Undibacterium sp. 5I1: one gene and its partner. The protein of the gene in region 2 interacts with the protein of the main gene of each other region in a pairwise test. Links are inferred from orthologs where the notes say so. Each region holds a gene or a part of one and is shown on either strand. Other genes may lie near its edges. The genes, in order: ftsH and hflC.

Region 1 (16,513 bases), 350 kb from region 2 along the record:
GAACTTATGCCGGCAAATTGGGTTGGCAATCAAGCGGGCAATACCAAAAAGAATTGAAAATCGCCGATGCTGAATATGGCCCACTATTTGAAAAATATTTACATCAAGATTTGAAAGCAGTAGCAGCAGATCCACAAGCACATCTGATTGGGGAGCGGCTATTTCTGACCTATTGTGCGCAGTGCCATGGATCGGATGCGCATGGCAATAAAGGCTTTCCTAACCTGACGGATAAAGACTGGCTGTATGGTGGCGCTCCAGACGTCATCAAAACGACCATCATGTATGGACGTAACGGCCAAATGCCGCCGATGGGCGCGGTCGTCGGTACGGATGATGAGGTCAGAAACGTGGCTCACTATGTGTTGAGCTTGTCTGGGTCTACTCATGACCCGATTAAAGCCGCGTTTGGCAAATCTAAATTTACCGCTTGCATTGGTTGCCATAGCGCTGGCGGCATCGGTAATCAAGCCTTAGGTGCACCGGCACTGAACGACAAAATCTGGCTATATGGCGGCAGCCTGGACACGATTATGGAGACGATTAATAAAGGTCGTAAAAATACGATGCCACCGTTTAAAGATTTTTTGGGTGAGGCAAAAGTACAAGTGCTTGCGGCTTATGTCTGGAGTTTATCGAATGAAGCAGAGATAAAAGCTGCACAAAAATGAACTCGCTAATCATCATTCAATGGGACCTTGTGCGCTATGTCTGATATACAGCCGCCCGAAATACGAGATCACGCAGATCCTGTAGAACCTCAATACGCGACCATTAAAATGTACGCGTCAAGAGAGGACATTTATCCGCGCGAAGTAACAGGGTTTTTTGCCAACTGGCGCTGGGCTTGCGTCTGGCTTACCCAACTGGTGTTTTATGGTGTGCCTTGGCTGGCATGGAATGATCGTCAGGCGGTGTTGTTTGATTTGGCCGCAAGGAAGTTCTATTTGTTTGGCATCGTGCTATGGCCACAGGATTTTATTTATCTGACCGCTCTGTTAATTATTTGCGCTTACTCATTATTTTTATTTACGACGGTTGCTGGCCGTCTTTGGTGTGGCTTTGCTTGCCCACAAACGGTTTATACCGAAATTTTTATGTGGGTAGAACGGAAGATTGAAGGTAGCCGCAGCGCCCGTATCAAATTAAGTAAGCAAAATTGGACGCTGGCAAAAGTCAGTAAAAAATGTGCCAAGCATGCGATCTGGCTAGGAATCGCTTTGTGGACAGGTATCAGCTTTGTAGGCTACTTCACGCCAATCAAAACATTGATGCAAGAAATATTATTAGTCACACTGGGACCATGGGAATTATTCTGGGTTTTATTTTATGCGCTGGCAACTTATGGTAATGCGGGGTGGATGCGTGAGCAAGTGTGTAAATACATGTGCCCGTATGCACGCTTCCAAAGTGTGATGTTTGACCAGGACACGTTGATCGTGACCTACGATCAGCAGCGCGGGGAACCGCGTAGCACAAAGACAGCTAAAAATCCTGTGCTTGGATCGTGTATCGATTGCTCAATTTGCGTTCAGGTATGCCCGACCGGTATCGATATCCGGGACGGCCTGCAATACGAATGTATAGGCTGTGCCGCCTGCGTAGACGCCTGCGATACGGTGATGGATAAGATCGGAGCACCAAAGGGCTTGATTCGTTTTTCTACCGCAAATGCGATCAAAAATAATCTGTCAGAACAACAGGTTTTGAAGTCAATCTTCCGCTCAAGAGTCTTGATCTATAGCGCTATCTTGGTCGTCATCGTATCGGTATTAGCGATCAATTTACTAACACGTGTCCCCTTAAAACTAGACGTTATCCGTGACCGCGGCTCTATGGGTAGAGAATTAAATGAAGGCGTGATTGAAAATGTTTATAAGCTACAAATTATGAACACGGCGGAAGCAAATCATATTTATCGCATCAAAGTATCGGGGCTGGACTCAATCCGTTTAGACAGCCCCGACCAAATCGAGCTGCCAGGAGCTACTACAAAAGCGATACCAGTCCGGGTGCATGTAGACCACGATCATGGCAAACAAGGTAGTAACAAAATTTGGTTTCAGCTTGAAGCGATCGATAATCCGGCCTTGCAGGTCAAAGAAAAAGCTGTATTTATTATTCCCCACAATTAGGAGCGTGTGATGTCGACCTCACCTATTTCAGCACCCATCTCTATCAACACTAAGCAAGCACCTTGGTTTAAACAAATCTGGCTTTGGTTCCTGTTAGCGCCACCGATTGTTGCAGTGGTTGCCGGCTCGTATATGGTGTCGATCGCCTTCCGAGAACAAGATGCGATGGTGGTGGATGATTATTATAGAGAAGGCCAGGCAATCAATCAGGACCTGCGGCGTGACAAGGTGGCTGCGGCATTAAAGTTAAACGCATCCATACAATACGATGCTGCGAGCGGGATCATTAAAGGAAAACTCAGTAGCGATCAAAAAATATCAACCGGTATCTTAACGATGAAATTGGTTCACCCTACTCAACCATCTAAAGATCTGGCGATCAAAACACCAGTAGATGAATCCGGTAATTTTTCTTTAGCACTACCGTTATTAGATAAAGCAGCCTGGCAAGTCACGCTAGAAGATCAGCCTAAGCAATGGCGTCTTAGTGGAGTCTGGAACTGGCCCTTACAGCAAGCAATCGTCCTAGATCCGCTTTGATTGAATACGCAAGTAAGCCAACAAACTGGTCGGCAGTTTTTACAATAACAAAGGAGACAAACATGCGACGCGCTATAGCAATATTATGGTCATCTTTTTTGGTTGCGGTTGCTGCCGAAGGTTTGTTCTTTTCTATTTTTGATCCGCATGACCTGGTGTTTTCTGGCGTGCCGATTGAGTTATCCAGACCCGCCATCTATACATTAGGATTTTTTAGCTTCTGGATATGTTGTGCATTATCCAGCGCGCTTACCTGCTATTTGCTAGTGGCTAATTCTGATAGCAGTATTAAGAGCCAACCCTCTTTTTAGTACAAGCCTGCGTTGAGTTGAATAGGAAGACTGACATTTTCTGAAGAAAAATAAAATGAAGCAGATAAAAAAATGCTGGCATCAAGCTCGACTCAAACAATACTTAAACAATACGTAGGTAAGGTCTAAGCACAATGATCAGTACCTGCCGCAATTGATTTTAAGGTAAGTAATTGCAGGAGTTCGATATCGCGCTGATCGACTGAAAGCAGCTCTAACTTTTTAAATTTGCTTAGCAGGCGACTGACGCTTTCTATCGTCAAGCCAAGATAGCCGCCGATTTCTTCGCGTGACATGCGAAGTTGAAAACGTGTTGCCGAATATCCTCGCGCAGCATAGCGCGAGGATAGATTCACCAAAAAAGCAGCAAATTTCTGGTCGGCACGCATGCTACCCAACAGCAACATCACGTTTTGCTCTCGATTAATTTCACGACTCATGATGCGGTGAAAATGGCTCAGTAAGGTTGGTACTTCACCAAATAGATGCTCCAGGCTATTAAACGGTATCTCACACACCTCGCTGTCTTCCAGTGCAATTGCCTCACAATGATGAGCGTTACTACCAATCGCGTCCATCCCTAGCAATTCGCCAGCCATTTGAAAGCCGGTTATATGTTGCTGACCGATAGAGTTTGTTTGAGAGGTTTTAAAATGCCCAACCCGGATCGCGTATAAATTGGTGAACGGTTCACCCATGCGATACAAGGCATCATCCCGCTTGATCCGTCTTCTACGGCCAATGATGCTGTCCAACTTATCCATATCCGCTTCGGCCAATCCCATGGGAAGGCATAATTGATGCAGACTACAGGCGGCACAGTGAATCCGAATATCTTGCAATTTAAGTGGTGGGATCGTTGAGGTGCTTGCTGGCGTAGCCAGATGAGGAAGATGTACGTTCATAAGTTGCAACCCTGAGACTGTAATCAATGAATTGAGTTTAGCGCAAATGCATCGCTAAATTTTATTTAAATTATTGCAATATGAAAGCGGTCTCTGAACTCAAATTACCCTAAGAAGGTGGATGTATATCCTTATTTTTCCAACAGCATGGCATTAATCGATTGTCCTTAATCAGAAATAGGCAATCGAGACTATGCCTCGATTGCCTATCAACCCGGAATTTCTTTTAGAACAGCGCTCCATGTGCCTCTGGAGATTATTTAGAAGCGATAACCTAGCCCAACAGCGATCATCAAAGGGTCGACCTTTACTGCGCTGATTTTGGCACCAGAAATAAATACATCGCTACGTATCTGCACCTTTTTGATATCAGCATTAATTGACCATCGTTTGTCTATCTTGTAATCCACGCCTGCCTGTAACGCTAGACCGACGCTGCTGTTTTCCAAAGAACCTGTGCCGTTAAGCAGATTCACGTCAGAAATTCGAGTGTAATTTATACCAGCACCAAGATAAGGACTAAACTGCGCATCAGGTAAAAAATGATATTGAATCAGCAAAGTCGGAGGTAAATGTTTAAAGCTACCGATATTTGTACCATCGAGATAAACATCATGTTTTTGCGGATAAGTCAGTACTAATTCTGCTGCAATATTTGGACTAAAAAAGTAAGAAATATCCAACTCAGGAATCGTTTTGTCAGAAACCTCTAACCGGTCGGCTGGACCAACTCCACCAATAGGATCTGACTTATTTGCGGTCGACAAATGCTCTGCCCTGACTCGTACCAACCAAGGACTTTCTTGTGCACATGCAGTTGCAGAAAACATGCTTAACAGCGCAGCTGTTACTACCGATAACGCTATAGTCTTTTTCATTTTTACTTCCCCATCAATCGTCGTTTGTCTGGCAAGAAGTTTAATACTGCGACGAGTTATCAGCTTTGATGTAGATCAACCCAGGTGAAACCTACAACTCAAATCTTGAAGTCTGCATGAGTGCAAGCTAACGGGAATGCAATATTTATCTGACGATGGATCTCTGATGGCCACAAAGTAATTTTGCGGTTATTTATTAGATGAATGCAAACACAAAGAAACTTGTATTTATCAAGACTGAGGCAGATGATCAAAAGCTGTTTCTGATCACAGACAAGCCTCAAATTTTTCTTGAGGCTGATGACTTTAGAAAATCTGGGGATGTAGAAAAGAAGTGCGTCGGGAGGGGCTCGAACCCCCGACCCATGCCTTAGAAGGGCATTGCTCTATCCAGCTGAGCTACCGACGCGCGGGAGAAGTATGTGAATTGTTATACAATAACACTTACCATAACAACCAAATATTCTGGTACAGAATACTTGGATTCAATTCAATCAAATTCTTAAGTGCTATTGAATTATTTAGTACTTATATTATTCGCGGTACTGGCCAAATAATATAAAAAACCGAAGGCTGAATAGTACATGGTATCGCTTCTATATTCAATAATGCGACCGATACAATTTCAAATATAAAATTAGGCTGGTGTTATACAGTCAACTAGCCTGCGAGCAAATTTATTGGCCATTTCCAAATCAACCGCTTCTACCATAACGCGGACTAACGGCTCCGTACCTGATGCACGAATCAGCACTCGCCCTTTGTTACCTAACTCTGCTTCTACGCGCTGTTTTTCTAAAACGGCAGCTTCATTTTTCTGCCAGTTAAATCCGGCAGGCACTTTAACATTGAGTAAAACTTGTGGGAATAAGATCAAATGTTCAAAACATTGATCCAGGGTCTTGCCATTGCGACGGAGCGCAGATAAAACTTGCAACGCAGAGACAATACCATCGCCCGTAGTGTGCTTATCCAGGCAGAGTAAATGTCCGGAACCTTCACCACCTAGCATCCAGCCACGCTCTTGCATTTGTTCCAGCACGTATCTGTCGCCCACTTTAGCCCGGACAAAACCAACGCCCAAATCCTGCAATGCCAACTCGACCGCCATATTGGTCATCAAAGTACCAACCACACCCTGAACTGGACCAATTGCAAGACGATCCATCACCATCAAATAAAGTAGTTGGTCGCCATTATAAATTTTACCGTTTCTATCCACCATAACGAGGCGATCAGCATCACCATCCAAAGCGATACCGATATCTGCATGATTCGCTCTGACGGCAATAGCTAACGCATCTGGCGCGGTAGCACCGACCTGGTCATTAATATTAAAACCGTTCGGCTGATTACCGATAGAGATAACTTCAGCACCTAATTCATGAAATACATGCGGAGCGATATCGTAAGCTGCACCATGTGCGCAATCGACTACGATCTTCAAACCGCGTAAATCTAATTCGTTGGGATAAGTACTTTTACAAAATTCGATATAGCGACCATTTGCGTCACGCAGACGATGCGCCTTGCCGAGTAAATCTGAACTAACACAGTCCATCCCATTTTCTAGCTCGGCCTCAATTGCGAGCTCGACTTCATCAGGTAATTTATTGCCCTGCGCAGAAAAAAACTTAATCCCGTTGTCATAATAAGGATTATGTGAGGCAGAAATCACGACACCAGCCGACAAGCGTAAGGCTCTGGTCAAATAAGCTACAGCAGGAGTAGGCATCGGCCCTGAGAGCATCACATCAACTCCAGCTGCAGCAAATCCTGCCTCTAAAGAAGCCTCTAGCATATAGCCAGACACCCGAGTATCTTTACCGATCAAGACAGTAGGCTTACCCTCTCCTTTATGTCCACGTTGCGCTAACACTTTGCCGGCAGCATAACCTAAGCGCATTACAAAATCAGGGGTAATTGGTGCGACGCCAACTTTGCCGCGGATACCGTCGGTACCAAAATATTTTCTCGTCATTTTGATTTTCTTTCTTTAATTTGATAACGCGCGCCACACGGCTAACGCATCGACGGTCTCTGCTACGTCATGCACTCGTAAAATTTTTGCGCCGTTTGCGACGGCTGCGATTGATGCAGCAATACTTGCGGCCAGGCGCTGCTCTACGCTTTTCCCTGTGATTGCTCCCAGCATCGATTTCCGAGATAAACCAGCAAGTATTGGCATACCAAATCTAGCTTGAAACTGATCTATATTTTTCAGCATTGCCACATTATGCTGCAAGGTTTTTCCAAAGCCAAATCCGGGATCAAGGCAAATACGTTGGGGCTCAATTCCAGCATTTAATAAATCGGCCACCATCTTATCTAAGAAATCAGTTACCTGAGTATTTACATCGTCATACTCAGGTTGAAGTTGCATATCTGACGGCGTATTTTGCATATGCATCACACATAAGCCAACATCAGCCTTGGCAACAACGTCGATAGCGCCTGGCGCTCTAAAGCCGTTGATATCGTTGATCATATCAACATCTGCAAGAATGGCTTCTCGCATTACTTGTGTCTTGTAGGTATCGACGGATAAAGGCTTACCACAATCACGCAAAGCATAAATCACTGGCATGACCCGGCTCAACTCCTCATCAAGCGACAAAGGCGTTGCACCTGGCCGAGTGGATTCGCCGCCAATATCAATAATATCTACACCATCTCGTATCATCTGCTCCGCATGTGAGAGCGCCGCATCTAATCCCTGGAATTGCCCTCCATCTGAAAATGAGTCAGGCGTAATGTTGAGTATTCCCATTACTAAAGGACGAAACTGTGACCCCTGTAACGGAAATCGATATCGACCACATTCGAAATAATTATTCATGAATATAAAAAATTAGGGCGAGAATCGCTTCTCACCCTAAATTAAAGTCAAACTATTAATTGATATTTAAGCTGGTGCCGCCGCGTTTGGAGATACGCCACCAGACGTTGTATCTGTCGGCGTCTTACGTGTTGACTGACCTAACTTTGGCGGGCGTGGATCTATGCCGCTCATAATGTCGTTAATCTGATCAGCATCTATCGTTTCCCAATCTAACAAAGCTTTAGTCATTGCTTCAACTTTGTCACGATTCTCTTCGAGCAATTTACGGGACAGGGCATACTGTGTATCCAGAATATTACGAATTTCCGCATCCACTTTTTGCTGTGTCACTTCAGAAATCGTTTTTGACGGACCACCAAAGTAACCTTCGCTCTGACTATCTTCATACACCATCACTCCCATGCTGTCAGACATACCAAAGCGTGTCACCATTGCACGAGCCAACTTCGTTGCACGTGAAAAATCGTTCGATGCACCAGTGGACATTTGACCGACAAAAATTTCTTCAGCAATTCGACCGCCAAACAAAATGGAAATTTCCTCCAGCATTTTATCTTTGTAGCCGCTAATCGGATCATGCTCTGGCAACTGCCATGTCAGACCCAATGCAAACCCACGCGGCATGATTGTTACTTTGTGGACTGGATCTGCCTTCGGCAAAAGTTTAGCGACAACGGCATGGCCAGACTCATGATAAGCAGTGTTACGACGTTCATCTTCACGCATGACCATAGACTTACGCTCAGGTCCCATGAAAATTTTGTCTTTAGCGTCTTCAAAATCCAGCATTTCAACGATGCGTTTATTGCGACGTGCAGCAAATAACGCAGCTTCATTAACAAGATTCGCAAGATCTGCACCTGACATACCTGGAGTACCACGTGCCAAGATATCGGCTTTAACGTCAGTACTGATAGGCACTTTGCGCATGTGCACATTCAAAATTTGCTCACGACCGCGAATATCTGGCAAACCAACAGAGACTTGGCGATCAAAACGACCAGGGCGCAATAAGGCCTTATCAAGGACATCGGCACGATTAGTCGCCGCAATCACAATCACACCAGAATTAGCCTCAAAGCCATCCATCTCAACCAGCATTTGGTTCAATGTCTGCTCACGCTCATCATTACCACCACCCATACCGGCGCCACGATGACGCCCGACAGCATCAATTTCATCAATGAAAATGATACATGGCGCATGTTTCTTGGCGTTTTCAAACATATCGCGGACGCGAGATGCACCAACACCAACAAACATTTCAACAAAATCAGAGCCGGAAATAGTGAAGAATGGTACCTTCGCCTCACCCGCAATCGCACGTGCCAACAAAGTTTTACCTGTACCCGGTGGGCCAACCATTAAGACACCACGTGGAATACGACCACCGAGCTTTTGGAATTTACTTGGATCTCGCAAGAAATCAACAATCTCGCCAACCTCTTCTTTCGCCTCATCACACCCTGCGACATCAGCAAAAGAAACGTTGTTGTTGGTATCGTCCAGCATACGTGCTTTAGATTTACCGAATGAGAATGCACCACCTTTGCCGCCGCCTTGCATCTGACGCATGAAAAACACCCAAACGCCAATTAACAACAGCATCGGGAACCATGAAATAAAGACTTGGGAAAGGAAAGACTGCTCTTCAGGCGGCTTGTTATCAAATTTAATGCCGTTGTTGACCAAATCACCCACAAAACCACGATCAAATATAGTAAGTTGTGATTTGACTTTTTTACCATCCAGCGTAGTCGCTGTAACAGTACGATTGCCATCATCAATCGTTGCATCTTTAATGTGCTTAGCCCTAACCTCATCCAGAAACTCGGAATACGGCATAGAGGCAGTGTTAGCAGACATGCCTTTGTCAAACTGTTTAAATACCATAAACAGCACTAAGGCAATGACTACCCATATCGCCGCTTTTGAAAACATATTATTCACGAGAACTCCTTGGACGTAGAACTACGCCTGTACACAAACAGTAATTTTGCATCATACCCGTATTGGATAGAGCTTGCTAGAGCGCATATGTTGCCATTCTTGGTAATTATCAAGAGCGAATTAACATATAAATCATTACTTTTTACTTTTTAACTATTCTTTAAACCTCTACCGAGTAAGAAAATCTCAGAAGACTTGTCTTTGCTCGCTTTGGGTTTTTTGCTGATGACAGTTTTAAATTGTGTTTTAAACATGATTACAATCGTATTGTAAGCAGGTCCATGAAAACATTTTACTAGCAAAGCACCAGAGGGTTTTAAGTGTGCATTAGAGAATTCAACCGCCAATTCAATAATGTATTCAATGCGCGCCGCATCCACTGTGGAGTTGCCTGATAAATTGGGTGCCATATCTGATAATACAAGATCAAGCTTGCGCCCCAGCAATTTAGCCTCGAGCTGATTCAGCACGTCGGCTTCGCGAAAATCTCCCTGAATGAACTGAACATCTGCAATTGGTTCCATTAGCAGCAAATCTAACGCAAAAATCTCGCCCAATATCCCGCCACCGTCTTTACCGGCTAGTTTATTGCGTACATATTGCGACCAACTACCAGGGGTTGCGCCAAGATCGACGATAATTTGACCTGGCTTGATTAATTTTTCAGCCTCATCGATTTCCTTGAGCTTGTAAACAGCACGCGCACGATAACCTTCCTTTTGTGCCAATTTGACATAAGGATCGTTAATATGATCGTGCACCCAATTTTGATTGAATTTATTTTTTGCCATTCGCGTAAAATACTGCTTTTAAAGGAATTTATATGTTGAAACTCACGCCCGCTGAACGCAGCGAACTGCGCTCTGAAGCCCATGCATTGAAACCCATCGTATTGATCGGTGAAGCCGGTTTATCGCCTGCCGTGATGAAGGAAATCGATGCTGGCCTTAATATCCATGGATTAATTAAGGTACGTGTGTTTGGCGATGATCGTGAAGCACGCATTGCTATGTACGATACCATTTGTAGCTCTTTAGAAGCTGCGCCGGTACAGCATATTGGCAAATTACTGGTTATTTACCGTCCTAAGTTAGACGGCATTAAGGAAACCAAACTAGTCAAAAAAGGCAAAGGTATGCGCGAGGTAACTATCGTCAAACCTAGCGCCAGTGGCACCAAAAAACCTAGTGTCTCAAAAGTCATGGTAAAGGGTAATGAGCGGGTAACTCAGGGCGGCTCAATCAAACGTGCTAAACCACGTCAAACCAGCGTCAAAAAATCAGCCCTCGGTAATACCTGATCACATTAAAGCGATAACGCTATAAAGCTAAGTAGCTCTGCGCTCAATATACTAAACAATATTTTTATTTAACAATGGTCGGCTCTATGTAGCGCTGACCATTTTTATTATTCGGCTTAAATGTACAGAACTTCTAATACTTCATATTCACGAATACCTGCAGGAGCTTGCACACCAACTATATCGCCAACATATTTACCGATTAATGCGCGAGCAATTGGCGAGCTGATTGATACTTTACTGAGTTTAATATCAGCTTCGTCGTCTCCTACAATTTGATAGCTGACTTTCTGTTCATTATCTAAATCCTCCAAATGCACGGTCGCTCCAAATACCACGCGCCCCTCTGCATCTAAAGTTGTCGGATCAATGATTTGCGCCGCACTGAGCTTGCCTTCCAGCTCGGCGATACGACCTTCAATAAAACTTTGGCGCTCTTTAGCCGCATCATATTCTGCATTTTCAGACAAGTCGCCTTGAGCGCGAGCTTCTGCAATCGCATTAATTACATCTGGACGCTCTTTGGTCTTCAAATTATGTAATTCTTGCTTAAGCAGTTCTGCGCCGAATTTGGTAAGAGGTACTGTACTCATTTCATTCACACTCATAAAGTAAAAATACAGAGGCCACATATGGCATCCGGATTGGACACCGTCTGTGACCTCTGTATCGAAGTTTAAGCTATTTGCTTAGTGTAAGGTTTTATGCAGACCTTGTAAATCATAGACATGCAATTCATCTAGATGACGCATACCTTGCACTGCCGCCTCCGCACCAGCAATCGTAGTATAAGTTGGCACCCGCGCTGCAAGTGAAGATACACGAATAGCACGTGAATCCGTAATCGCACTACGTTTTTCTTCTACGGTATTAATCACCAAAGCAATCTCATGATTTTTGATGATATCAACGACATGCGGACGGCCTTCAGCCACTTTATTGATCGTACTGACCGGGATACCCGCTGCTGCAATCGCTGCAGCCGTGCCCTTAGTCGCTACGACAGCAAATCCCATCTCAACTAGATCACTAGCCACTTTTACTGCGCGTGGCTTGTCACTACCTTTAACGCTCAGAAAAACTTTGCCGGAGGTTGGTAGTTTGATACTAGCACCTAGTTGTGACTTGACGAAGGCTTCACCAAAAGTTTTACCGACGCCCATCACTTCACCAGTGGATTTCATTTCTGGACCAAGAATCGTATCTACACCAGGAAATTTCACAAATGGGAACACCGCTTCTTTTACACTGAAGTAAGATGGCACAACTTCTTTATGAATACCTTGAGAAGCCAGTGACTGACCCACCATACAACGTGCAGCAATTTTAGCCAATTGCAAACCAGTGACTTTAGATACGTAAGGTACTGTACGAGATGCTCGTGGATTTACTTCCAGAACAAACACAACATCCTTACCATCTTGCTGCTGAATCGCAAACTGTACGTTCATCAAGCCGACAACGTTCAAGCCTTTCGCCATCAATGATGTCTGACGCTTTAATTCCTCAATCGTCTCTGCGGCAAGTGAATACGGCGGCAAGGAGCATGCAGAGTCGCCAGAATGCACGCCTGCTTGTTCAATATGCTCCATCACGCCACCAATGAAGGTGTGTTCGCCATCAGAAATACAATCGACATCGACCTCGATCGCATCATTCAGAAAGCGATCAAGCAATACTGGTGAGTCATGCGATACCTTGACTGCCTCACGCATATAACGCTCAAGATCACGTTGCTCGTGTACGATTTCCATTGCACGTCCACCCAACACATAGGATGGGCGAACTACTAAGGGATAACCAATTTCCTGCGCTAACTCCAACGCTTGGGCTTCGGTGCGCGCTGTACGATTAGGTGGTTGACGCAGACCAAGCTTATGCAACATTTGTTGGAAACGCTCGCGATCTTCAGCTGCGTCAATCATGTCTGGCGATGTACCAATAATCGGCACGCCATTCGCCTCCAGATCCAAAGCTAATTTCAATGGCGTCTGTCCGCCGTACTGCACAATCACGCCGACTGGTTTTTCTTTAGCGACGATTTCTAATACATCTTCTAAAGTCAAAGGCTCAAAGTACAGACGATCGGATGTATCGTAGTCGGTCGAAACCGTTTCTGGATTACAGTTGACCATGATGGTTTCATAGCCATCTTCGCGCATCGCAAAAGCCGCATGGACGCAGCAATAATCAAACTCAATACCCTGACCGATACGATTTGGACCGCCACCCAACACCATGATTTTTTTCTTATCGGTCGGTGCAGACTCACACTCTTCTTCATAAGTCGAATACATGTAAGCAGTTTTAGTTGCAAACTCCGCAGCACAAGTATCTACACGTTTATAGACTGGCCGAATATTTAAGGCATGGCGACGCTCACGTACCGCAGTGTCCGTAGTCTTGAGTAGCTTTGCCAATCGACGATCAGAGAACCCTTTTTGCTTAATCTTTAGCAACACTTCTTTATCTAGCTCATCCAGATTCTGGTGATCTAACCACAGCTCGATATCGACAATATCCTTAATCTGCGCTAGGAACCACGGGTCAATATGCGTCAGCTGATGCACTTCCTCCAAGCTAAAGCCAAGACCAAACGCATCACCGACATACCAGATACGATCAGGACCAGGCTCGCCCAATTCTTCTGCGATCACTTCACGATCCAGCGTTTTTTGGTTCATACCATCAACGCCAACCTCTAAGCCACGCAGTGCTTTTTGAAAAGATTCCTGGAAAGTTCTACCGATTGCCATGACTTCACCAACCGACTTCATCTGCGTTGTCAGATGATTGTCTGCTTGCGGGAATTTTTCAAAAGCAAATCGAGGAATTTTGGTAACGACATAATCAATCGAAGGCTCGAATGACGCTGGGGTAGCGCCACCGGTGATTTCATTACGCAGTTCATCCAGGGTAAAACCAACCGCCAATTTAGCAGCGATTTTAGCGATTGGAAAACCTGTTGCTTTAGACGCCAGCGCGGATGAACGGGATACACGCGGATTCATCTCAATCACAATCATGCGACCATCAGCAGGATTGATAGAGAATTGAACATTAGAGCCGCCAGTATCGACACCGATTTCGCGCAAAACTGCCAGCGAGGCGTTACGCATGATTTGGTATTCTTTGTCAGTCAGTGTCTGCGCAGGCGCTACCGTGATTGAGTCACCGGTATGGACTCCCATAGGATCCAGATTCTCAATAGAGCAAACAATGATGCAGTTATCCGCTTTATCGCGTACAACTTCCATCTCAAATTCTTTCCAGCCGATCAGTGATTCTTCAATCAGCAACTCACTAGTAGGTGACGCCTCTAACCCGCGTTTGCAAATAGTCTCAAACTCTTCTTCGTTATATGCAATACCACCGCCGGTGCCGCCCATAGTAAAAGACGGGCGAATAATCACTGGAAAACCGAGTGTCTTCTGCACTTCCCATGATTCATCCATGTTATGCGCGACGCCGGAACGGGCAGAACCCAAACCAATTTTAGTCATCGCATCTTTAAACTTAGAGCGATCTTCTGCTTTGTCGATTGCTTCTGGTGAAGCGCCGATCAGTTCGCAATTGTATTTGGTCAGGATGCCGTGTTTGTGCAAATCCAGAGCGCAATTCAAGGCAGTCTGACCGCCCATCGTCGGCAAAATGGCATCCGGCTTTTCTTTGGCGATAATACGTTCTACCACTTGCCATGTAATTGGCTCAATGTAAGTCACATCGGCCATTTCAGGATCAGTCATGATGGTCGCTGGATTGCTGTTGACCAAAATGACTTTATAACCCTCTTCACGCAAAGCCTTACATGCTTGGGCACCGGAATAATCGAACTCACAAGCCTGACCAATAATGATAGGGCCGGCACCAATAATCAGGATGCTTTTTATATCGAGACGTTTAGGCATTTTTATTGTTCTCCGTTTGCCTGCGCTTTTGCTGCGCTCATTAAATTAGTAAAGCGATCAAACAGGTAGGCGATATCCATCGGACCTGGTGATGCTTCTGGATGTCCCTGGAAGCAAAATGCTGGCTTATCAGTACGTTCAAAGCCTTGCAAAGAACCATCAAACAAAGAGACATGCGTAATGCGGCAGTTAGCAGGCAGTGAATTTACATCAACTGCAAAACCATGATTCTGCGACGTGATCAACACTTGTTTAGTGTCCAAATCTTGCACCGGATGGTTAGCACCATGATGACCAAATTTCATCTTGAGCGTTTTGGCACCGGAAGCAAGCGCCATAATCTGATGACCGAGGCAAATACCAAACGTAGGTATGCCTTTTTCAATCAATTCTTTAGCTGCAGCAATCGCGTAATCGCAAGGCTCTGGATCGCCAGGACCATTGGATAAAAATACACCGTCAGGATTCAAGGCCAATACATCAGCAGCAGTTGATTGGGCTGGCAACACGGTCACTTTGCAGCCACGGGCTGTCAGCATGCGCAAAATATTCCGTTTAACACCGAAATCAAATGCGACCACATGAAATTTTGGATCGGTCAGTTGACCGTAACCTTGCCCCAAAGTCCATTCAGTTTCTGTCCATGAATAGGACTTGCTGGTAGAAACAACCTTTGCCAAATCCATGCCAGACAAACCCGGAAAAGATTTTGCCAGAGCGAGCGCCTTAGTCGCATCATTACCAACTAAAATTGCGCCACCTTGGGCGCCAGTTTCACGCAGAATACGAGTCAGCTTACGTGTATCAATGCCTGCAATCGCAACAATATTTTGCGATTTAAGATAGTCAGATAAAGATTGTTCAGAGCGGAAGTTAGACACCATCAAAGGTAAATCTTTAATGATCAGGCCAGCCGCATGAATTTTGTCGGACTCAACATCTTCTGAATTGATACCGGTATTACCGATATGCGGATAAGTCAGAGTCACGATTTGAGAGCTGTAACTTGGATCAGTCAGAATTTCCTGATACCCGGTCATGGATGTATTGAAAACAACTTCGCCTGATGTATGGCCTGCAGCGCCAATGGAAACACCAGTGAATATAGTTCCGTCCGCGAGAGCAAGAATGGCAGTAGCATCTTGGTTGGGACGTAAAGACTGCGGAAATGGCAGCAAGGGTAACTCCTGTATTGTTACCGTCGCTACGCCGCGCCAAAACAACCGTGTTCAGGAACCACGCGAATGTAGCACGTAGTGTGAAACGATTTTAGGAGATATGTGGATTTGGTATGCGCTACGACGGGATTTGGATTAGCTAAACCCTCGAATTATAGCGCAAAAGCACCCCTCAAGCAAACCAAGAACGCCAGAAAATTGGGTAAAGACGCAAGCATTTTTGGCTAAACCTGCCAGACAAACAACTCTTAGCGTAGATAACCATGCTGAAATAAATAGCGGCAGCGCAATTGGCTGCCGCGAGCAAGTATTTGATTAAATTACACTCAGACTACAGTGCCAAGGCAGCGATACCTGCCTTTGCAATCTGCGCATCTTCAGACGACTTAACGCCAGATACGCCCACTGCACCGACACAATGACCATCAACGACGATAGGCACGCCGCCTTCTAACATTCCTTCAATATAAGGAGCACTTAAAAAAGAGAAACGTCCATTATTGATCACGTCTTCATAAATTTTAGACTCGCGGCGACCAAGTGCTGCCGTCGTCGCCTTCGCTGGT
Region 2 (13,525 bases):
AAAATCCAGTCGCTGGGCGTGCACGGCCAAAAGCTTCACCAACATGATCGTAACGTCCGCCGCGAGCAACTGCATTTGGTAAGCCTGGCACAAAAGCATTAAACATTACTCCGCTGTGGTAATGATATCCACGTAAATCTGCCAAATCTATCGTAACTCTCGCACTACCGGCAAGCTTCACCAGATAGTCAAGCTCATCCAAGGCAACAGCAATTCCAGTAAGTGGCGGCAATATAGCGCGTGCGCGCTCAATCACCGAGATATCTCCATATAACTTAGGCAAATCTAACAAAGCTTGCCTTACGACCGGACTAAACTCTTTAGAAATTAACTCTATTGCAGACAAGTCTTTCGCTTCCAGTAAGGCGAATAAACTAGACGCATGCTTTTTAGCAACGGGATCACTTTCTAACAGAGATCTCAGTACACCAACATGGCAAAGGTCAAGGTGCACTTCTGAGATATTTGCTATTGCTAAAGAAGCTAACGCTAATTCCTGGATTTCAGCATCCGCCTCTAAACCAGCATGCCCATAAATTTCAGCACCAATCTGAATTGGCTCACGTGTTGCATGCAGGCCAGACGGGCGCGTGTGCAATACACTGCCTGCATAACATAAACGCGTCACAGAATTACGGTTCAGTAAATGCGCATCAATCCTTGCGACCTGAGTTGTCATATCAGCCCGAACTCCCATGGTTCGGCCGGATAATTGATCAACCAATTTAAACATACGCAAATCCATGTCCTGACCGGCACCTGTCAGCAAGGATTCTATGTATTCGAGTAAAGGTGGCATGACCAACTCGTAGCCATACAATCTAAAATTGTCCAACAACACACGTCGTAACTCTTCTATTTTGCGTGCTTCGGATGGCAAAACATCAGCAATATTTTCCGGTAAAAGCCAATTTGGCATGAGCTTACAATCAAATAAAAACAAACAACAAATTATCAAACCTCAAACGCAACAAACGTAGGTCTGCCATCATATTAGATAGCACGACCTACGTTATCACCTTGTCAGTTACGGGTATTACTTAATAAATTAATTACTTTGACTTACTTGGAGCGACGGCTGAACCACTTGAGCCACCTACGCCAGGCGCTTTAAAATATTTAAAAAACTCAGAATTTGGATCAACTACCATCACATCATTCTTAGTTTTAAAGCTGGCACGATATGCCTCCAAGCTGCGATAAAATTTGTAAAACTCTGGATTTTGACCGAACGCCTGCGCATAGATTTGTGACGCTTCAGCATCACCAGCGCCACGCATCTTTTCAGCCTCACGATATGCTTCAGCCAGAATTACCGTTCTTTGTTTATCTGCATCTGCTCTGATTTTTTCGGAATCGGCAGATCCGGTAGAGCGTAATTCATTGGCCACGCGAGTACGCTCTGCTTTCATTCGATCGTAAACTGAACTATTGATCTGATCTACATAATCAACGCGTTTCAATCGCACATCAATAATCTCTACGCCGATTTGCTTTGCCTCATCAGTAACTTTGACGCGGATCGCTTCCATAACTTTGCCACGCTCACCAGAAATGACTTCACGTACAGTGCGTTTAGTGATTTCATCATTTAAGGCTGCTTTTACAATTTGATATAAGCGGTCACGAGCTCTGCCCTCATCACCTTTGAAGCTAACGTAATACAATTTTGGCTCGATAATGTGCCATTTTACGAAAGCATCAACCAATATGTTTTTCTTTTCTGCCGTAATGAAACGATCTGCATCTGGAGTATCTATCGTCAAAATACGTTTATCTAAAAACAAAACATTTTGAAACGGTGGTGGCAATTTGAAATGCAAGCCTGGCTCGCTAATCACCGCTTTTACTTCACCTAATGCAAAAACAATGGCATATGATTTTTGATCCACAACAAAAATCGTGGAATACAAAATCATTATTGCAACGATGAGAGCAAGTATCGAGGAAAATAACTTATTCATTATCTTACCTCCCGATCACGAGAATCACGACTATCACGGGATCTGCCGTCTTTACTGTAGCGCAACTCAACCGTCGGAATCTGCTCAGTTACTTGCGGGGTTGGTGCTGCCGGTGTCGTTGTTACAGATGAAGGTGAGGACTTAACATTGGCATTATCCGACGCTTGAATTAACTTATCTAAAGGAAGATAAATCATATTGTTACCACTCTTAGAATCCATCATGACCTTAGTCGTACTGGAAAAAATTTGTTGCATCGTTTCAAGATACATACGGTCTCGCGTAACTGCAGGCGCCTTTTGATATTCAGCCAACACTTGCTTAAAACGCGATGCATTACCTTCGGCGGTCGCTACAATTCTTGACTCGTATGCTTCTGACTCTTGCAACATGCGCGATGCCTCACCACGTGCTTTCGGAATCACATCGTTTGCGTAGGCTTGGCCTTCGTTTTTTTGACGTTCTTTATCCTGACCTGCTTTTACGGCATCATCAAAAGCTGCTTGTACTTGCTCAGGAGGCTGTACACCTTGCATCGTGACATTCGCAACCTGTACACCGGCTTGATACCGTTCAAGAATTTGCTGCATTAAAGCACCAACATCTTGCGCAACCTTTTCTCGTCCCTCGTACAGAACAAAATCCATTTTACTTTTCCCTACAACTTCACGAATCGCAGTTTCTGCAACTTGCTTGATCGTACCCTCTGGATCACGATTATTAAACAGCCAATCAGACGCACTCTTTAATTTATATTGAACGGCGAACTGAATATCGATGATATTTTCATCCTCGGTCAACATCAGTGCTTCTTTTGGCTCTTTATTCTTAACATTGGAGCGATAACCAACTTCGACGGTGCGTACCTGAGAAACGTCGACGATTTCATGAGCCTGAATCGGGTAAGGCCAACGCCAGTTAAAACCGGACATTGTTGTATGGCTGAACTTACCAAATGTCGTAATAACGCCGGTTTGACCTTCTTGAACAATGAAGAATCCACTGATTAACCAAATAAACGCCAGCACAACAACGATGATGCTTACACCTAATTTAGCACTGGCAGCATCAGGAGTGAATCCACCGCCACCGCCGCCATTATTACCATTATTTTTTGAGCCTAGGAAACGACTAATGCGTTCATTAAAGTCGCGCCATAATTTCTCTAAATCGGGTGGGCCCTCAGGTGGCTTCTTGCCATCCTTGTCGTTATTTTGAGAGCCACGACCCCACTGAGGATCGTTCAACGACATCGTTAAGCCAATTTTTTTTAGAAGTGAAACGAACATTCTGTCGTTATCCAATAAAATAATGAGTTGAACTACAAATAGACTTAATACTGAATAAATTTTTAGACAAACCGCGCATCATCAAACTGGGCGATCTCTACTGGATTATTTCTTTTTAATGCGTAGTCTTTAGCAAACTCTGTAACCGCTTGCCGCAACAAACCTACTCCGGCACCAGTTTGCGCACTCAAAAAAACTCTTTGAATTTTATCATACTCACCTAGCTCCAAACTCGGCTCCAAACCAGCCAAATCGATCTTATTCCAAACCAATAATTGAGGAATATGGTCAGCACCGATCTCTTTCAATACGTCATTAACTTGTTGAATTTGGTCTAAGCGCACTGGGCTACTTGCATCAACTATATGCAACAACAGATCGGCATGAATTGTCTCTTCCAAAGTAGCACGAAATGCATCGACCAATTGATGCGGTAGTTCCCTGATGAACCCTACCGTGTCAGATATCACGACACTACCTGCATCGGCAAGATACAAACGTCGTGATGTAGTGTCTAACGTAGCAAACAACTGGTCTGCTGCGTAAGCACCCGCCTTCGTCAACGAATTAAATAACGTAGATTTACCCGCATTGGTATAACCAACCAAAGATACTGAAAAGGTGTGGCTTCTACCACGCGAACGTCTTTGTGTTTCACGCTGCTTATGCAACTTACCCATACGAGCTTTAAGTGCTTTAACTCGATCCCCGATTAAACGGCGATCAGTTTCAAGCTGAGTCTCTCCAGGCCCGCGCAAACCAATACCACCCTTTTGTCGCTCCAGATGAGTCCAGCCGCGTATCAACCTTGTAGCAAGATGCTGCAACTGCGCTAATTCGACTTGGACTTTACCTTCATGACTATGAGCACGCTGCGCGAAAATATCAAGAATCAGACTAGTTCTGTCGACCACCCGTATTTTCAAACGTCGCTCTAAATTCCGCTGTTGTGCAGGTGATAATGCATGATTAAAGATTGCAATATCGAGCTCAGCATCAGCAATGGTATTTGCAATCTCATCCGCTTTACCAGAGCCCACAAATAACGCAGCATCAGGACTAGAGCGCTTGCAGGTAATGGTTGTGATGGGCTCTGCCCCCGCAGATTGGGAGAGCAGAGATAGTTCTTCTAAACTAGCGGCAAAATCATCTTTACCGAAGTCCACACCGATTAAAACGGCGCGCATAGAAAAATTTTATTTTTCAAAAAATAAATGCCTAATAATTACTCGGGCTCTGACTCAGTATTGATGGTCACAGCACGTGCGGGAACAACAGTAGAAATGGCGTGTTTGTATACCATCTGCGTCACTGTATTACGCAATAAAACTACGTATTGATCAAAAGATTCAATATGACCTTGCAACTTAATGCCATTCACCAAATAGATGGATACAGGAATATGTTCTTTACGAAGTGCGTTCAAGAACGGGTCTTGTAACAGTTGCCCTTTATTACTCATAACAGCTCCAATATGTTGTTGTGATCAGGAGTTGGGGACACATTGCAAAAGTTCAAGAGTCCCAATAGTTGATTACCTTGTAACTGTAATCTATTTTCGCTTGCGCTGCTTGCTAGATCCACCAACGATCAAATGAAAATTCTTATTTTTCAGTTTTAGAGAAAGGATTTTTACCTGAGCGCATTTCTATGCGCAAAGGGGTTCCCACTAAAGAAAAGGTTTCTCGGAAATGTTTTTCCAAATAGCGTTTATATACATCACCAATGGAATCCAAGGCATTGCCGTGAATAACAATAATGGGTGGATTTTGACCGCCTTGGTGGGCATAACGCAGCTTAGGTCTTATCGAGCCTTTACGCTTCGGCTGCTGATGCTCCACAGCTTCTATCAACGCACGAGTTAATTTTGGCGTTGATAAGTTCGCTGTTGCTGCAGCATAAGCAGCATCGACTGATTTCATTAAAGAGGCAATACCGCTAGCTTTTAAAGCAGAAATAAAATGAAACTTAGCAAATGTTAAAAAATTTAGCTTACGTTCAATATCTAATTTGATTTCATCGCGTCTGTCGCTTTGCAAGCCATCCCATTTATTGACACCAATAACTAAGGCTCGTCCAGACTCCAAGATAAAGCCCGCTATATGTGCATCTTGCTCAGATATATCTTGCTGCGCATCGAGCATCAGCAACACGACATTTGCTTCCGAAACCGATTGTAAAGTTTTGACTACAGAAAATTTTTCTATTGCCTCAAACACTTTTCCACGGCGGCGAATACCCGCTGTGTCAATCAAAGTGTAATGTTTTCCATCGCGCTCAAAAGGAATTTCAATCGAATCACGGGTAGTACCGGGCATATCAAATGCTATGACCCGATCCTCGCCTAATAGTGTGTTAACTAAAGTTGATTTACCAACATTGGGACGCCCAACTATCGCGAGCTTGATTCCCCTTACGACATCATCTGGCTCCTCCAATTCTGGAGGTCTTTGCGCAAACGCAATGTCTAACGACTCCTCAACTAAATCTGTTACGCCATCTCCGTGCGCTGCTGAAATGACGTACGGATCGCCTAACCCTAATTCATAAAAATCGGCTGTAACAGAGCTATATTTCATACCCTCAGCTTTATTTACTACCAACATCACGGAGCGTCCAGATTTTCGCAAAAAATCCGTAATAGTTTTATCATGCGGAGTCAAACCCTGACGTCCATCAACGATAAACACAACCACATCAGCCTCAGCTACAGCCTGCTTAGTTTGCTTAGCCATTTCATGCATGATGCCTTCTTTGGCAACGGGCTCGAAACCACCAGTATCTATAACCAAAAATGGACGTTCACCAATACGTCCCTCACCGTAATGCCTATCCCTTGTCAAACCAGGAAGATCTGCCACTAGCGCGTCACGAGAGCGAGTAAGTCGATTGAACAGCGTGGATTTGCCGACATTTGGTCGACCTATAAGTGCAATAACCGGCTTCATTTAGTATTACTCGGTTGTCAATGCAACCACTGCCCCTGATTTGGTTTGAACGATCAAACTCGAGCCAACTACAGTTGGAGCTGCCAAAATTTGACTGCCATCGGTACTAATACGACCGATGAAAGAACCATCCTCTCGTGAGAGAAAATGGATAAAGCCAGAACCGTCGCCAACAGCAACAGCTCGACCGAAAGAAATTGGTGCGGACAAACGCCTGTAAGCTAATTTATCATTTCGCCAAACACTAGCACCGGTACTACGAGCATAAGCGGATACAGCGCCCGAATTATCTGCGGCAAAAACAAATCGCTCATCTGCACTTACACCAACTTCGCTGGATAAAGTTTTCGCCCAGCGCGCAGCACCAGTGGTTAAGTCATAACAACCAACACGTCCTTGATAAGCAGAAACACAAGCCTCATTTCCAATAATAAACGGAGTTCCAGAAACATCGGTAATTCGCTCAAGCTCAGTCGCACCTTTAGGATCTGCAACAGCAACCTCCCAACGCAAACCTCCATTAGCTAAAGAAAAAGATGCTAGCTTACCGCCAGGCAATGCGACTATAGCCCACTGATCCGCGATTGCGATGCCTTGAATGGTACGTAAGGTCAAAATTGGCAGTGGTCTCTCGATAGACCATTTTTTTGTTCCTGTTGCTATATCGTACGCCGCGATTTTGTTATCCATACTACGAACAACCACAACATCTTTGGCCACAGCTGGAGAGGAAAGTATCTCGCTGGAAGTTTGTACACTCCAGTGCAACTTACCCTCGGTATCAAAAGCGAATAACATACCTTTTCGCCCTGCAACAACTATTACAGAAGCGCTAGCACCAACTCCAGCAGTCAAAGAAGAGCCTGCATTGATACGCCAGACCGCCCGACCATTAGCAGCATCCAATCTAACTACAGTACCATCCACTGCAGCCGCATATACGTCTGCACCAACTTGAGCAGGCGTAAATACATATTCACCTGATGAGCCAACCGAGCTTGACCAAAGAGTCTTCACTGGCATGGTCACAGTAAAATCCTGCAAGGTAGCCGGAATATTTTTTGTTTCAGACTTACTCGCAAACGGATTCATAGAGGAACAAGCCGCGAGGGAAAGCAATACTAATGAGGCCAGCAATTTGCCAGAAAAATGCATGAACTACTCCTATTATTTACTAGCTGAATTACTTGCAAGCTTAGCCTCGGCACCACCAAGAGCATCGAGCTTTATTTGGATTAACTGACGCGCAGGATTTTTCTCTTTTGTCTTTTCTAATGCACTCTGAAATGCAGCGCGGGCTTCTACAGGTTTATTTTGAGCGAGATAAATATCGCCTTTCCGATCAGCAATATCTCCAGCAAATTCTGGCGAAAAATCACCTGACAAAAAAGCTAGTCCTTCATCGTAAGCTCGTTCATCCAAGGCAATACCTGCTAAACGAATTTTTGCGATCGCTTTATATTCTTCCACACTACTATGATCAATGACCCAATGTAATTGGGCTTTGACTACTTTGATATCTCCAGCATCAAAAGCACTCTTAGCTGCTGTCATTGCGGACATTGCCGCATATGGTGTTTTAGAAAATTTTTGAACGACGTCATTAGCCGCTCGCTGCACTTTTGCATTATCTTTAGCTTGCACCGCCTTTTGTAGCACGTCATACAATTGTGACGCCTGACTTGACTGATCACGCTGATAGCTGGTCCAGCCCGTCCATGCAGCGTAAGCAGATAAAGCGATTACCAACAGCCAAGTAACTAGGTTGCCGTATTGTTTCCACCATGCTTTGAGAGTGTCTAATTGCTCTTGTTCTTCGAGATCGTATGCCATTTTGTATAAAGTCTAGTGATGAATATGAATATGAGTTGGATCGTCACAGCATTCGCCTGCATCACCGATCCCAGCGATCTGGTCAACCAAATAATCAACAGCAGTATCAAACGGCACCGTGACTTGGTTATTCTCCATATCTTCCGTGCGCATTGCTTTGATACTGACAGTATTCGATGCGGACTCATCCTCACCGATGATGACTGCGTAGGCTGCTCCACTACCGTCTGCTTTTTTCATTTGCGATTTAAAACTACCTACACCGCTTGCAGTTGCGCAATGTAACACAACATCTAGCCCCGCATCGCGCAAACGCTCGCCTAATACGAAAGATTGTTCTTGTGCTTTGCTACCTTGATGCACAAGATAGATATCGCATTGGGCTGGCGCATGTGTCTCGCCAGATGCTTTCATTAACTCCAACAATCGCTCAATCCCCATTGCGAAGCCACAAGCGGGAGTAGGTTTACCACCGAAAATACTAAATAAGGAATCATAGCGACCACCTGCACACACTGTACCTTGTGAACCCAATTGATCAGTTACCCACTCAAAAACTGTACGGTTGTAATAATCCATGCCGCGCACCAGACGTGTATTGATCGTGAATGGAATACTATTGTCACGCAATATTTTTTGAACACCTAAGAAGTGTGACATAGACTCTTCACCAAGATAACTAAGCAGCTTAGGTGCAGCATTTACCATTTCTTGCATTGCCGGATTTTTAGTGTCAAGAATACGCAGAGGATTGCTATGCAAGCGTCGCTGCGCCTCGGCATCTAAAATATCTTTATGATGTTCAAAGTAGGCAATCAATGCTACACGATGCTGAATACGCTCTTCTGCGTCACCAATCGAATTTAGTTCAAGACGTACGTCTTGCAAACCTAAATCATCCCAAAGACGCTGACACATAATGATTAATTCTGCATCGATATCAGGGCCACTAAAGCCTAAAGCCTCAGCCCCTACTTGATGGAATTGACGATAGCGTCCACGTTGCGGCTTTTCATGCCTAAACATGGGTCCGTTGTACCAAAGACGTCGCGGACCTTCGTAAGTCAAATTATGCTCTAGTGCTGCACGCACAACGCCGGCCGTGTTCTCTGGACGCAGGGTTAATTTATCCCCATTCATTGCATCTTCAAAGGAGTACATTTCCTTCTCAACGATATCAGTAACTTCACCAAGACCGCGAGCAAATAAGGCCGTAGGCTCAACGATAGGCGTACGAATTTGTTGAAAGCCATAACTCTTCAAAACAGACTGCACCGTATTTTCAAACAATTCCCATAAGGGAGAATCGGTTGGAAGAAGGTCATTCATCCCCTTCACACCAACAATTTTTTCTATTTTTTTATTTTCAGACATACTTTACAACCTAATTATTTATTAGCCGCATACGTTGGTTACACATTAGAGGGAGTGTAATGATTCTTCACATAATCCAATACGATAGCTTGGAATTCTTCTGAGATATTATCGCCTCGCAAAGTGAGCGCCTTTGCTCCATCAATAAAAACGGGTGCGGCAGGAGACTCGCCGGTACCAGGCAAGCTAATCCCAATATTGGCATGTTTGGATTCTCCGGGACCATTTACGATACAGCCCATCACCGCAACATTCATGCTTTCCACGCCGGGATATTGTTTTTTCCAAACAGGCATCTGATCGCGTAAAAAGGTTTGAATACTATCTGCCAATTCTTGGAATACAGTAGAAGTAGTACGCCCGCATCCTGGGCAAGCAATCACCATAGGAGTGAATTTTCTTAAACCCATCGTCTGTAAAATTTCTTGCCCAACTACGACTTCCTTACAACGATCACCGCCTGGCTCAGGAGTAAGAGAAATACGAATCGTATCGCCAATCCCCTCTTGCAACAACACAGATAGTGCGGCTGTCGATGCCACAATACCTTTGCTGCCCATACCTGCTTCTGTCAAGCCTAAATGCAAAGGAAAGTCACAGCGCTGCGCAAGTTCTCGATACACAGCAATTAAATCCTGCACTCCTGAAACCTTGCAAGACAGAATAATCTTATCGCCAGCTAAACCTAGCTCTTCAGCTCGTTGTGCATTTTCTATTGCAGATGTAATCAACGCCTCATACATCACCGTTTGCGCACTCCACGGCTCTGCACGCTGTGCGTTTTCATCCATAATACGCGCGAGTAAAGCTTGATCGAGACTCCCCCAGTTCACTCCGATACGAACAGGCTTATCGTAGAAACATGCCATCTCTATCATCTGTGCAAACTGAGTATCGCGTTTTGCGCCCTGCCCTACATTGCCTGGATTGATACGATACTTGGATAAAGCCCGGGCACAATCAGGAAAGTCTTTTAGCAACGTATGTCCGTTGTAATGAAAATCCCCAACCAAGGGAACATCTATTTCCATCTTATCCAATTGCGCACGAATCGCTGGCACTGCTGCCGCAGCTTCCGCATTATTAACAGTCAACCTAACAAGTTCAGAACCAGCTCTTGCTAACTCTTTAATTTGAATGGCAGTACCGATTACATCAGCGGTATCCGTGTTTGTCATCGACTGAACCACAACTGGCGCAGAACCACCAACGATAACTTGACGCGAGCCATATACAATTTTTGTACTCCGGCTCAAGCGGCGTATAAATGGTCCAGATGCTATGCCAGAAAAAGAAGATGTCATACTTACTTCACACTTAGGTTAAAAACGTTGCTTTCTTTTGTCGGCGCAATATTTAGAGAAACGCCACGTAATGTCCCATCAACACCAGCTGCATTGCCAATTTTTATCTGCAAAACTTCTTTTACATCAAAACTCTCTTCTGTTCCGGCCTTTGCCATGTGGGACGTTAATACGCTACCGTTTTCACGCTTTAGTAGTATCCAAGAATCTTGCCGAAATTTAAATTTTATTAAATTATTTGGTGAATTAACTACCGCAGGCAGGGTAGATTGAGCGGAAATAGTTGCTTGCTGATCAGACACGTTAGTATTTAAAGGTGGCACTGGAGAGACATCCGCAACTGTGCCTTGATCAGACTGCGCAACCTTAGCCCGCGCCGTATCAGAAGACGGGATTTGAAGTTGTCCATCTGAGCTCTTTTGAGTGGTTAGAGTGTCTAAGGCAACGGGGGGCGCCAAATCTGACGGGATCGCGATCCTGGTCGTTGTCCCCAAACTGGATGAGGATTTAGAAGATATTAAATTTTGAATAAAACTGATGCGTTCATATTTTTGCATCACAAAAAAACTAATCGCCAACACAGCAAGAACAATGGCTCCCCACACGTATTTTTTGTTATTTGCGTCCTGACGTCCCATTAAAGGCAATCTGGATTCAAGAAACGGAGTTGTCAGTGCAGGTCTCAAATACGCGGACTGAACTGGAGGTTCCAAATTTTTCGGCAACAATGCCAAAATTGGTTCTCCGTCTATTTTAAGTAACTTAGCATAAGACCGTATAAAACCTCGAACTATTACCATTTTTGGCAAAGCATCAAATTGATCAGCTTCTAATGCAATTATCTGCCTTGCAGAAAGCTTTAACTGATCCGCTATTTGCTGGACAGTAAAGTCTTTTTGTTGCCTCATCAATGCAAGAAAAGCTCCTGCAGACTTGATTGTAGATGTGTCAATTACTACATCATCGGCAACTATAGATAAATTTAATTGATCTTCAGGCAAACTCACACCAGCATCATTCATTAAAAGCTCCCTGCTGAAACAGAGCGTATTCTTTAGAATTGGCGTAACGTCGCCGCAATTGCACGCCCAAACCGTTGACAGCCGACTGATCACCCAGTTTATTTTCTATTTTAATAGCCAACCAAAGGACATCTGCAGCAAATACATCCGCTTTGAGTACACGGTTTATATAAAACTTGGCTTTCTCGTACTCACCCCGATCAAAGTAAATTTTTGCAAGATTTGCATTTATGGTTGGACTAGATGGGTCAGCCCGAAATGCCTGCATAAAATATCCCTCTGCTTTGGCAGTATCTTTTAGCCGCAAACTACAAACACCAGCGTTGTTAAGCACCTTAATCGGATTCGAGTACGTAGGATCTTTCAATGCCTTATCGAAGTAAGTCATTGCCTGTTTTTCTTTTCCATTTTGGCACAAGAACCAACCGTAGTTATTTGCTATATCCGAATTATTGGGAGTCAATTTTAAAGCACGTTGAAAATCATCTTCCGCCAGCTGCTTCTCACCAGTATCCATGTATATCAAAGCTCTGACGCTATAGGCATCAACTAAATCAGGGGACATGATCAACGCCTGCCTAATTTCATCCAGTGCGACTTTATATTGTCCTTGCTGATAATAGCCAATCGCCAATTCCATGCGAATAGCTGCTCTCTTTTGCAAATCGACGCTTTCAGCTGGCGGGTTACTCTCAGGCTTAAACCCCTCAGGTTTTTTGCTTGCACATGCGGACAACATCAGCGCCAGTACGACGCCGGATAAAAAACGATAGTGCAATCCAAAAATTTTCACTGAGTGATCTCCACGATCTTGCCAAAATTTTTACCGAACTTGGTTTGATATTCCGCCATTTTTTGCATACGTTCTTGCACTCGTGTTCGGTCCTGGACCTCACCTGCTAACTGCCCACAGGCGGCATCAATATCATCGCCTCGCGTCTTACGTATGGTTGTCACTAATCCCGCATCCATCAGCACTTGGGCAAAAGCCTTTATACGAGGATTGGCCGAACGTTTTAAACCCGACTCCGGAAAAGGGTTAAACGGGATCAAGTTAAACTTACAGGGAACATTTTTAACTAATTGCACCAGCTCACGAGCATGTTGATCGGTATCATTTACGCCATCCAACATGCAGTATTCAAATGTCACGAAATCACGTGGAGCATAATCCAAATACCGCTTGCAAGCCGCCATTAATTCATGCAACGGGTGTTTTTTATTTAATGGTATTAAGCTGTCGCGCAGAGTGTCGTTTGAGGCATGTAAAGACACTGCCAACGCCACTGCACACTCTTGGGACAACTTATCAATCATCGGCACCACACCGCTGGTAGACAACGTAACACGACGACGTGATAAACCATAGGCATTATCATCTAACATCAGACGCAAAGCGGTGACCGTTGGCTCAAAATTCAATAAAGGTTCGCCCATCCCCATCATTACTACGTTAGTAATTTGACGTTCGCCTTTTGGTCCCGGCGCTATACCTTTAGTTTTACGTAATAAAAACTCAGCCATCCAAAGTTGACCAATAATTTCACCAACGCTTAAATTACGATTAAATCCTTGCTTACCCGTTGAGCAAAAGCGGCAATTGACTGCACAACCGGCCTGGGTGGAGATACACAAGGTTCCACGATTCTCTTCGGGGATAAATACTGCTTCTACAGCATTGCCCTGTCCCACATCCAACAACCATTTGCGCGTCCCGTCTGTTGACGTATGGTCGCTAATGATCGCAGGAGCGGCAATAAAGGCTCGCGTAGATAATTTTTCTCTTAGCGA

What was found.
Region 1: the proteins of hflC (region 2) and ftsH interact in binary tests that used the Escherichia coli proteins (3 or more experiments, as listed by UniProt). The link is inferred for Undibacterium sp. 5I1 from one-to-one orthologs.

What each region holds. Positions count from the first base shown.
Region 1 is NZ_JAVIWI010000001.1:1,942,526-1,959,038, forward strand. Bases 7,119-10,019 are described here. They hold ftsH (ATP-dependent zinc metalloprotease FtsH), read right to left. Parts: upstream 9,562-10,019; coding sequence 7,675-9,561; downstream 7,119-7,674. Other genes in these bases: folP (dihydropteroate synthase), read right to left, coding at 7,119-7,608; RGU72_RS08625 (RlmE family RNA methyltransferase), read right to left, coding at 9,711-10,019. Outside these bases: ccoP (cytochrome-c oxidase, cbb3-type subunit III), read left to right, coding at 1-671; cytochrome c oxidase accessory protein CcoG, read left to right, coding at 708-2,135; RGU72_RS08585 (FixH family protein), read left to right, coding at 2,145-2,675; RGU72_RS08590 (hypothetical protein), read left to right, coding at 2,738-2,986; fumarate/nitrate reduction transcriptional regulator Fnr, read right to left, coding at 3,112-3,891; RGU72_RS08600 (OmpW/AlkL family protein), read right to left, coding at 4,152-4,769; glmM (phosphoglucosamine mutase), read right to left, coding at 5,407-6,750; more of folP, read right to left, coding at 6,766-7,118; more of RGU72_RS08625, read right to left, coding at 10,020-10,352; RGU72_RS08630 (YhbY family RNA-binding protein), read left to right, coding at 10,385-10,861; transcription elongation factor GreA, read right to left, coding at 10,978-11,454; carB (carbamoyl-phosphate synthase large subunit), read right to left, coding at 11,551-14,769; carA (glutamine-hydrolyzing carbamoyl-phosphate synthase small subunit), read right to left, coding at 14,772-15,947; RGU72_RS08650 (heme-binding protein), read right to left, coding at 16,279-16,513. UniProt on the Escherichia coli protein: Acts as a processive, ATP-dependent zinc metallopeptidase for both cytoplasmic and membrane proteins. Plays a role in the quality control of integral membrane proteins.
Region 2 is NZ_JAVIWI010000001.1:1,603,237-1,616,761, forward strand. Bases 9-3,008 are described here. They hold hflC (protease modulator HflC), read right to left. Parts: upstream 1,965-3,008; coding sequence 1,053-1,964; downstream 9-1,052. Other genes in these bases: RGU72_RS07175 (ATP phosphoribosyltransferase regulatory subunit), read right to left, coding at 9-919; hflK (FtsH protease activity modulator HflK), read right to left, coding at 1,964-3,008. Outside these bases: more of RGU72_RS07175, read right to left, coding at 1-8; more of hflK, read right to left, coding at 3,009-3,253; GTPase HflX, read right to left, coding at 3,316-4,440; RNA chaperone Hfq, read right to left, coding at 4,479-4,715; ribosome biogenesis GTPase Der, read right to left, coding at 4,858-6,201; outer membrane protein assembly factor BamB, read right to left, coding at 6,208-7,356; RGU72_RS07210 (tetratricopeptide repeat protein), read right to left, coding at 7,369-8,034; hisS (histidine--tRNA ligase), read right to left, coding at 8,047-9,408; ispG (flavodoxin-dependent (E)-4-hydroxy-3-methylbut-2-enyl-diphosphate synthase), read right to left, coding at 9,447-10,712; RGU72_RS07225 (RodZ domain-containing protein), read right to left, coding at 10,715-11,734; type IV pilus biogenesis/stability protein PilW, read right to left, coding at 11,727-12,527; 23S rRNA (adenine(2503)-C(2))-methyltransferase RlmN, read right to left, coding at 12,524-13,525.